2 regions of the Nesterenkonia suensis genome follow, and region 2 is predicted to be linked to the other one. Evidence: predicted binding sites of a transcription regulator. Region 2 holds the regulator's gene; the other holds the start of a gene.
What was found. Region 2 encodes HrcA, which represses chaperone genes, less so after heat shock. Its sites were predicted from a motif close to TTNGCACTCGNNNNNNNCGAGTGCNAA; they were not measured.
Positions count from the first base shown of each region.

Region 1: a site for HrcA is predicted at 2,088-2,114, ahead of groES (co-chaperone GroES). Genes of this name have one in related genera too.

Region 1 covers NZ_BAAGRN010000009.1:264,058-268,472, reverse strand. Annotated here, with positions in the region: gene ACYVKI_RS09870 (sulfurtransferase) at 1-736, shown strand, start outside; gene ACYVKI_RS09865 (YeeE/YedE family protein) at 733-2,031, shown strand; gene groES (co-chaperone GroES) at 2,341-2,637, shown strand; gene groL (chaperonin GroEL) at 2,698-4,299, shown strand.
Region 2 covers NZ_BAAGRN010000001.1:1,032,819-1,037,233, reverse strand. Annotated here, with positions in the region: gene ACYVKI_RS04505 (PhoH family protein) at 1-391, opposite strand, end outside; gene ACYVKI_RS04500 (16S rRNA (uracil(1498)-N(3))-methyltransferase) at 384-1,217, opposite strand; gene dnaJ (molecular chaperone DnaJ) at 1,214-2,344, opposite strand; gene hrcA (heat-inducible transcriptional repressor HrcA) at 2,348-3,373, opposite strand; gene ACYVKI_RS04485 (DUF3097 family protein) at 3,540-4,364, shown strand.

The sequences.
Region 1 (4,415 bases), on a different contig from region 2:
CACCCGCGAGTTCATCTCCCAGGACGAGTTCACCGAGCTGGCCCAGTCGCTGGGCATCGACGACGGCGACACGGTCGTCCTCTACGGCGACTCCAACAACTGGTTCGCCGCCTACGCCGCCTGGGTCTTCAAGCTCTACGGCGCCGAAGACGTCCGCCTGCTCGACGGCGGCCTGCACAAATGGGAGGTCTACGACGAGCGCGAGCTGACCGAGGAGGTCCCCGACGTCGCCGAGGGCACCTGGGAGGCCCAGCCGCAGAACCTCGACATCCGCGCCCTGCAGCCGGAGGTCCTCGAGGTCGCCGAGGAGAACGTCGACGGCGCGTCGGACACCACTCTGGTGGACATCCGCTCCGCCGACGAGCACGACGGCGCCATCGGCGTGGACCCGGAGATCTTCGAAGGCGAGTCCACCTCCATCTGGGGCCACATCCCCGGTTCGGTGAACGTCTCCTGGGGTGAGATCGTCGACCCCGAGACCGGTCAGTTCCTGCCGGCCGACGAGATCCGCGCCATCTACGAGGACGCCGGCGTGGACCTCGACAGCCCGATCATCACCTACTGCCGCATCGGCGAGCGCGCCTCGCACACCTGGTTCGCCCTGAGCCAGATCCTCGGCGCCGACGCTCAGGTCTACGACGGCTCCTGGACCGAGTGGGGCAACTCGGTGGGCGTGCCGGTGGCCAACAACACCGACGAGCGGGCCGGCCTGTGGGGCAGCGGCAGCGGCTCGTGAGCACCGCCACGGAATCCTCGACGGAGCCCGCTCGCCGCACCGGCGGGGCGGGCTCCGTCTCGGTCTCGGCCGATCGGCCGCTGGGCTGGACCCCGGCGGACACGGTGCGCACGTCCGTCGCGCTGGGCGTGGCGGCACTGCTGCTGGGGCTGGCCGCCTGGCTGGCGGTCACCGGCGGGGAAGGCCTCGGCGGTTCGAACGCCGCCTTCGCGCTGCTGATCGGTGCCGGGCTGGGCATCCTGTTCGAGCGCGGCCGGTACTGCTTCTTCTGCGTGTTCCGTGACTTCTTCGAGAAGGGCAGCTCCCGCGGACTGTACGCCGTGCTGGTCTCGATCGCCGTGGGGATGATCGGCTATGCCGTGGTCTTCTCCCTGCGGGTGTCCAACCCCACCGGCGGCACCGTCCCCTCCGACGCCCACATCGCACCGGTCTCGCTGGCTCTGGTGATCGCCGGTCTCGCCTTCGGGCTGGGCATGGTGATCTCCGGGGGCTGCATCGCCGGCCACCTCTACCGGCTGCCTGAAGGTCATCTGCGCTCGATCCCGGCGCTGGTCGGCGTCGTCATCGGCTTCGGCGCAGGCTTCCTCTCCTGGGAGTTCATGTACTCCGGCTTCATCGCCGGCGCCCCGACGCCCTGGTTGCCGGCCGGAGGCGGGTACACCGTCGCCGTCGTGCTGCAGCTGGCCGTGCTGACCGGCCTGGGCATCTGGCTGCTGCGTTGGAACCCGCCGGTGCAGGGCCGCGGCGATCGCGTCGTCGACGCCACCGAGGTCCGTCGGCTGCTGTTCTTCAAGCGCTGGCCTGCACTGGCCACCGGTGCCGGCGTCGGCGTCCTGGCCGTTCTGGCCTACTACAAGGACCAGCCGCTGGGCGTGACCAGCCAGATCTCCTCGCTGACCCGCACCGGCATGGACTCCGCCGGGCTGCTGCCGAACTTCATGCCCGGGCTGGACGAGCGGCTGGCCGGCTGCGTGGCGGTGGTGGTGCACACCATCACCACCAACGGCTGGCTGATCCTCGGGATCGTGCTCGCCTCGTTGGCCGCCGCACTGCCCGGGCGGCGGATCCGTGTGGAACGGATGACCGGCTGGAACTCGCTGACCGCGACGATCGGCGGGGTGCTGCTGGGCTGGGGGGCGATGATCGGGCTGGGCTGCACCATCGGCGTGCTGCTCTCCGGGACCCAGGCCATGGCGCTCTCCGGCTGGGTCTTCGGGGTGGCGGTCTTCGTCGCCGCCGGCGTCGGATTCAAGCTCCAGCTGCACCGCCGGGCGAACCCCGGGGTCTATCGCTGAGCGGCCTTCCCAGAGAAGGCCACGGACCCGCTGTCTGAGATGTCACAGGGATGGCCTTAGCACTCTGCTTGACCGAGTGCTAAGGCCGTCCTAAAGTTTGTGTTGGCACTCGAGGTCATCGAGTGCTGAATCGGCGCCGGCGTCACCGGCGTCGGAGCCTGAAGGGGCGCCGTCCGGCACCGCGACGACGGATCGGTCACTCCCAAGGCGCACAACAACACTGCCTGAGGCATGACGTCGGCGTCACACGACTCGCTGCCCGGGCTGAGCACAGACCCGATTCGACTTCACGCAAAGGAGAGAGCTGACGTGTCAGTCTCCATCAAGCCCCTCGAGGATCGCATTGTTGTCCGCCCCCTGGAAGCTGAGCAGACCACCGCTTCCGGTCTGGTGATCCCGGACACCGCCAAGGAGAAGCCGCAGGAGGGCGAGGTCGTGGCCGTGGGCCCGGGCCGCGTCGACGACAAGGGCAACCGCGTCCCGGTCGACGTCGCCGAGGGCGACGTCGTCATCTACTCCAAGTTCGGCGGCACCGAGGTCAAGGTCGGCGGCGACGAGTTCCTCGTCCTGAACGCTCGCGACGTCCTGGCTGTCGTCGAGAAGTGATCGCGGATCTCCCGCACACTTCTCGAGACCCCCACCTGAGACGCAAAGGAAGCAACTCATATGGCAAAGCAGCTTGAGTTCGACGATGTCGCCCGGAAGGCACTCGAGGCCGGCATCGACAAACTCGCCGACACCGTCAAGGTGACGCTGGGCCCCAAGGGCCGCAACGTCGTCCTCGACAAGTCCTGGGGCGCACCGACCATCACCAATGACGGCGTGACCATCGCCCGCGAGATCGAGGTCGAGGACTCCTACGAGAACCTCGGCGCGCAGCTCGCCAAGGAAGTCGCCACCAAGACCAACGACGTCGCCGGTGACGGCACCACCACCGCCACTGTGCTCGCCCAGGCCCTGGTCAAGGAGGGCCTGCGCAACGTGGCCGCCGGCGCCGCGCCGAGCGAGATCAAGCGCGGCATCGAGACGGCCGTCACCGCGGTGACCGATCGCCTGAAGAAGAACGCGCGCGACGTCGAGGGCGCTCAGGTGGCCCACGTCGCCGCGATCTCCGCCCAGAACGACGAGGTCGGCGAGCTCATCGCCCGCGCCTTCGACGCGGTGGGCACCGAGGGCGTCATCACCATCGAGGAGTCCTCCACGACGTCGACCGAGCTCGACATCACCGAGGGCATGCAGTTCGACAAGGGCTACCTCTCCCCGCACTTCGTCACTGACGCAGACCGTCAGGAGGCCGTGCTGGAGGACGCCCAGATCCTCATCCACCAGGGCAAGATCTCCAACATGCAGGAGTTCCTGCCGCTGTTGGAGAAGGTCCTGCAGTCCAAGAAGCCGCTGTTCATCATCGCCGAGGACGTCGAGGGCGAGGCCCTCTCCACGCTGGTGGTGAACAAGATCCGCGGCACCCTGAACGCCGTCGCGGTGAAGGCTCCGGGCTTCGGCGACCGCCGCAAGGCCATGCTGGAGGACATCGCGATCCTCACCGGCGCCCAGGTGGTCTCCCCCGACCTCGGGCTGAAGCTCGACCAGGTGGGCACCGAGGTGCTCGGCTCCGCGCGCCGCGTGACCGTCACCAAGGACAGCACCACCATCGTCGACGGCGCCGGCTCGACGGAGGACGTCGAGGCCCGCGCCGCCACGATCAAGGCGCAGGCCGAGGCGACCGACTCCGAGTGGGACCGTGAGAAGCTGCAGGAGCGGCTGGCCAAGCTGGCCGGCGGCATCGGCGTCATCAAGGTCGGCGCGGCCACCGAGGTGGAGCTCAAGGAGCGCAAGCACCGCATCGAGGACGCAGTGTCCTCCACGCGTGCCGCGCTCGAGGAGGGCATCGTCGCCGGTGGCGGCACCGCGCTGATCAACGCACTGTCCGCTCTGGACGAGGACTCCACCGTCCAGGCGCTCGAGGGCGACGCCGCCGCCGCGGTGGGCATCGTCCGCCGTGCGCTGGTGCAGCCGCTGCGCTGGATCGCCCAGAACGCCGGCGAGGACGGCTTCGTCGTCGCCTCCAAGGTCGCGGACCTGGAGCCGAACCACGGCTTCAACGCCAAGACCGGCGTCTACGGCGACCTGATCGCTGACGGCGTCATCGACCCGGTGAAGGTGACCCGTTCTGCGCTGCAGAACGCGGCCTCCATCGCGGCGCTGGTGCTGACCACCGAGACGCTGATCGTGGAGAAGAAGGACGACGAGGACGAGCACTCCCACTGATCCTCTGATTCGTCTCAGAGGAGGGGCCCCGGCACGTCACCCGACGCGCTGGGGCCCTTTCTCTGTGACGGCACCTCCCCATGCGTTGAGATGGTGGGTTTCAGCCGGAATCCCGC
Region 2 (4,415 bases):
CCCGATGGGACAGGATGTTGGTGGTGATCATCTTCGCCGAGCTGCCGGCCCGATTGGTGCGCACCATGGTGGCCACCTGCTCGATGAGCTCCTCGCCGACCGTGGTGCCGGAGGCCGCCAAGCTCTTCAGCTGAGAGAGGATCTCGACGACCTGCAGGACATCCTGCTCAGGTCCCACCACGGTGACCACCTGGTCCCGCACACCGATCGAGGCGGCCGGACTGACCCCCTGCAGGATGCGGATCGCCAGATCCTGGGGACCCAGAGTGCGGAACATCATGTCCGCATCCGCGAAATGGACAGTGCGTTCGATCGTGCCCATCGGAGTGGCGGCGACACCGGCCGCCACGCCGGAGGTGCTGCCGGCAGGAGGGAGGGGAGATTCAGTCATCGCCGCTCAGTCTACTGCCGTGATGGTCCGCTTCGAGAGAGGCCTCCGCCGAGACCCCCGGCCCGTCCCACCGGCCCAGCAGGACCTGCACACCAGCCAACGCCGCAGGCCCGGCGGTGGACGAACGCAGCACGGTGCGGCCGAGTCGAGCGACCCGGGCACCGGAGGCGACCAGCTGGTCGATCTCGGAGGCCGTGATCCCGCCTTCAGGACCCACCACCAGGTGGAGCTCCTCGGCTCCGCCGGCCGTCAGTTCGCGGAGCGCGCCCTCCAGCGACCGCTCCTCGGTCTCATGGAGGACCACCACGGCGATCCGCTGATCTTCGGCGATCCGGCGGGCGTACTGGGCCGTGGAGTGCAGCTGTTCGACCTCAGGCACCGCCGTGCGGCGTGTCTGCTTCGCGGCGGCGCGCACTGTGGAGACCCATTCGGTGTGCTTCTTCGCCTGTCGGTCGGACTTCCAGCGGGCCACGGACCGCTCCGCATCCCACGGCACGATGGCGTCCACACCGAGCTCAGTGGCCGACTCGATGGCCTGCAGATCACGCCGCTCCTTGGCCAGCGCCTGGACCAGGACCAGACGGGGCCGGTCGAGCTGATCATGCCGGACCGCCGTCGCTTCGACGGTCAGCTGCCCGCGCTCCGCGTCGACGACGACGCCGGTCACCCGGATACGACGGGTGTCCGAAAGGTCGACCTCCTCACCGGCAGCCAGACGCATCACCGTGGCGGCGTGATGGCCCTCGGCACCATCGAGCACGACCCGGTGGCCGACCTCCACGCCGTCGAGCCGCCCCGGCTCCAGGTGGAACAGCGGTGCGGTCACAAGCTGTCCCAGGCCTCACGGAGCTTCGCGAACACTCCTCGGTGCTCCGTGGTGGACTCACCGAACTCCTCGCCGCGCTCAGCGGCGAACTCACGGAGGAGCTCTCGCTGCCGCTCAGTGAGCTTCGCAGGCGTCTCCACCTTCAGGTGCACCTTCAGTGCACCGCGTCCGCCGCCACGCAGATGGGCCACCCCGCGGTCACGGATGGTGAGGACCTCACCGGACTGGGTGCCGGGCTCGACCTCGATCTCCTCGACGCCGTCGAAGGTCTCCAGCCTGACCGTGGTGCCCAGCGCCGCTGCGGTCATCGGCACCGAGACCGTGGCGTGCAGATCGTTGCCCCGGCGGGTGAAGACCTCGTGCGGCCGGACATCGACCTCGATGAACAGGTCGCCATGGGGTCCGCCGGCCAGACCCGCTTCGCCTTCGCCGGCCAGGTGGATACGGTTGCCCTTGTCCACCCCCGCCGGGATCTTGACGTTGAGAGTGCGGCGCTCGCGAACGCGGCCCTGACCGTCGCACTCCTGGCAGGGATCCTCGATGAGGCTGCCGAACCCGGCGCAGCGTGCACAGCTCTCGGTCTGCAGCACGGTGCCGAGGATGGAACGCATCGGGCGCTGCACCTGGCCCTGGCCCTGGCAATCGGGGCAGGTCGTGGGGCGCGTCCCTTCCCGAGTGCAGGAGCCCTGACAGACGGAGCAGGTCACCGCCGTCTCGATCTGGACCTCCTTGGTGGTGCCGAAGACGGCATCCTTGAGGTCGATGCGGACCCTGATCAGCGAGTCCTGACCCCGGCGGGTGCGTGAGGCGGGACCTGAAGCGCCCGCACCGAAGAAGGTCTCGAAGATGTCGCCGAAGCCGCCGAAGCCCTGGGCGCCGCCGAAGCCACCACCGCCACCGCCGAAGGGCGAACGGCCGTTCTCATCACCGGTGGCATCGTAGTTCCGGCGCTTGTCCGCGTCGGAGAGCACCTCATAGGCTCGCCCGATCAGCTTGAACTGCTCAGCCGCGTCCTCCGACGGATTGACGTCCGGATGGAGCTTCCGCGCCTTCTTCCGGTACGCCTTCTTGATCTCTTCGGTCGACGCTCCGCGGCTCACGCCGAGCGCCTCGTAATAGTCAGTCACTTCTCACCCTTCAGAGAGGATCCTGGACAGGTATCGTGCCATGGCCCGCACCGCTGACATGGTGGAGCCATAATCCATGCGTGTGGGACCGACGACGCCGAGCTTCGCCGCATCGCCGCCGTCGCCGATCGCGTACTCTGCGGCCACCACGGAGGTCTCGGCGAGCGAATCGTGGCTGGTCTCATGACCGATGCGCACCGAGAGGCCGCGGCGGTCCTGCTCCATCTCGGTGAGCAGGCGCAGCAGCACGACCTGCTCCTCGAGCGCCTCGAGGATCGGCCCGATGGACGGGCCCAGGTCGCGGTCGGACTTGGCGAGGTTAGCAGTGCCGGCCATGATGATGCGATCCACGCGCCCAGCCTCCAGCACGGCCTCCACCGTGTGGGCGACGACCGCCATGGCCGACTGGAGGCCCGGCTCCACCTGGCCGATGAGCTGATCCATCGGCAGCGGAAGAGCCGAGACGGCCCGGTTGTGGAGCTGCTCGACCAGCCGCTGGCCGAGCCGATGCAGAGACTCGTCGTCCACCGGGGCCGGCAGCATCGCCATCCGCTGCTCCACCTTCCCCGAGGAGAGGATCACCACCACCAGCACCTTGTGAGTCCCCATCGAGAGGACCTCGACGTGTCGGATCCGGGCGGTGGACTGCTGAGGGTGCTGCAGCACGGCCACCTGATTGGTCAGCATGGCCAACAGCCGGACGGTCTGCTCCAGCATGGTGTCATGGTCGTCGGCGGCCTCGAGCAGCGTGTCCAGCGCCCGCCGCTCCGCACGAGACAGCGGCCGCACCTCGGAGATGCGGTCCACGAAGATCCGGTAGCCCTGGTCGGTGGGGATGCGTCCCGCCGAGGTGTGCGGGGCGACGATGAGCCCCTCGGCCTCGAGGAACGCCATGTCGTTGCGGATGGTCGCCGGCGAGACCTCGAGGTGGTGACGGTCGACGATCGCCTTGGAGCCCACCGGCTCCTGGGTCTGGACATAGTCCTCGACGATCGCCCGCAACACCTGCAGACGACGGGTGTCCGACATCGCGTGACTCTCCTCTCCCGACGGCGGCTGGCACTCTCCTGAGGCAAGTGCCAATTCTAGCGCGTGTCGCTCAGATCCGACGAAGCCGGTCACCCCGCTGCTAGGCTCCCGGGCTGTGACTCCTCCGCACTTCCCCACCGACTGGTCCGCCTGGGGCCCCACTGACATGACCGCCCGCCGTGATGCGCAGCGCCGCACGGTGCCCCAGCTGCCGGCGGAGCCCGGCACCGTGATCGAGGAGACCGAATCCGGATGGGTCGGCGCCGTGATCGGTGTCGAAGTCTCGGGAGGCATCCATCTGGTGCGCCTGGAGGACCGCCGGGGACGCAGTCGATCCTTCCCCCTCGGCCACGGATTCCTGCACGAGGGGGCGCCGGTGGAGCTCGTGGCCGCCGCCCCGCGCGCCGCGGCGCCCCAGGGGCCACGGCGGACGGCCTCCGGATCGCTCGCGGTCGAGGGCGCGCCCGCTCGAGTGGCGCGCGCCTCGCGCATCTGGGTGGAGGGCACCCACGACGCCGAACTCGTGGAGAAGGTCTGGGGCGAGGACCTGCGGCTCGAAGGGATCGTCGTCGAGCCGCTGCACGGAGCAGACGACCTCGTCGGTGCGCTCCACAGCTTCGGCCCCTCCCCGGAGCGGAGGGTCGGTGTGCTGCTCGATCACCTGGTGCCCGGGTCGAAGGAGAGCCGCATCGCCGCCGCCGCCATGGCCATGCCCGGAGCCGCCGGCAACGTCCAGGTGCTCGGACACCCCTATGTGGACGTCTGGCAGGCGGTGAAGCCCCAGCTCCTCGGCCTCGATCGGTGGCCCGAAATCCCCCGTCACACCGACATCAAGGTCGGGACGCTGGAGGCACTGGGCTGGCCCCACAGAGATCAGCGCGACATCGCCCACGGCTGGAAGCGGATCCTCGGCGCCGTCACCAGCTATGCCGACCTGGAGCCCGCACTGCTGGGCCGGGTGGAGGAGCTCATCGACTTCGTCACCGTCTGAGCTGCCGGGGCCCGGCAGCTGACTGAGCGGGGTGTCGCCGCAGATCAGGAT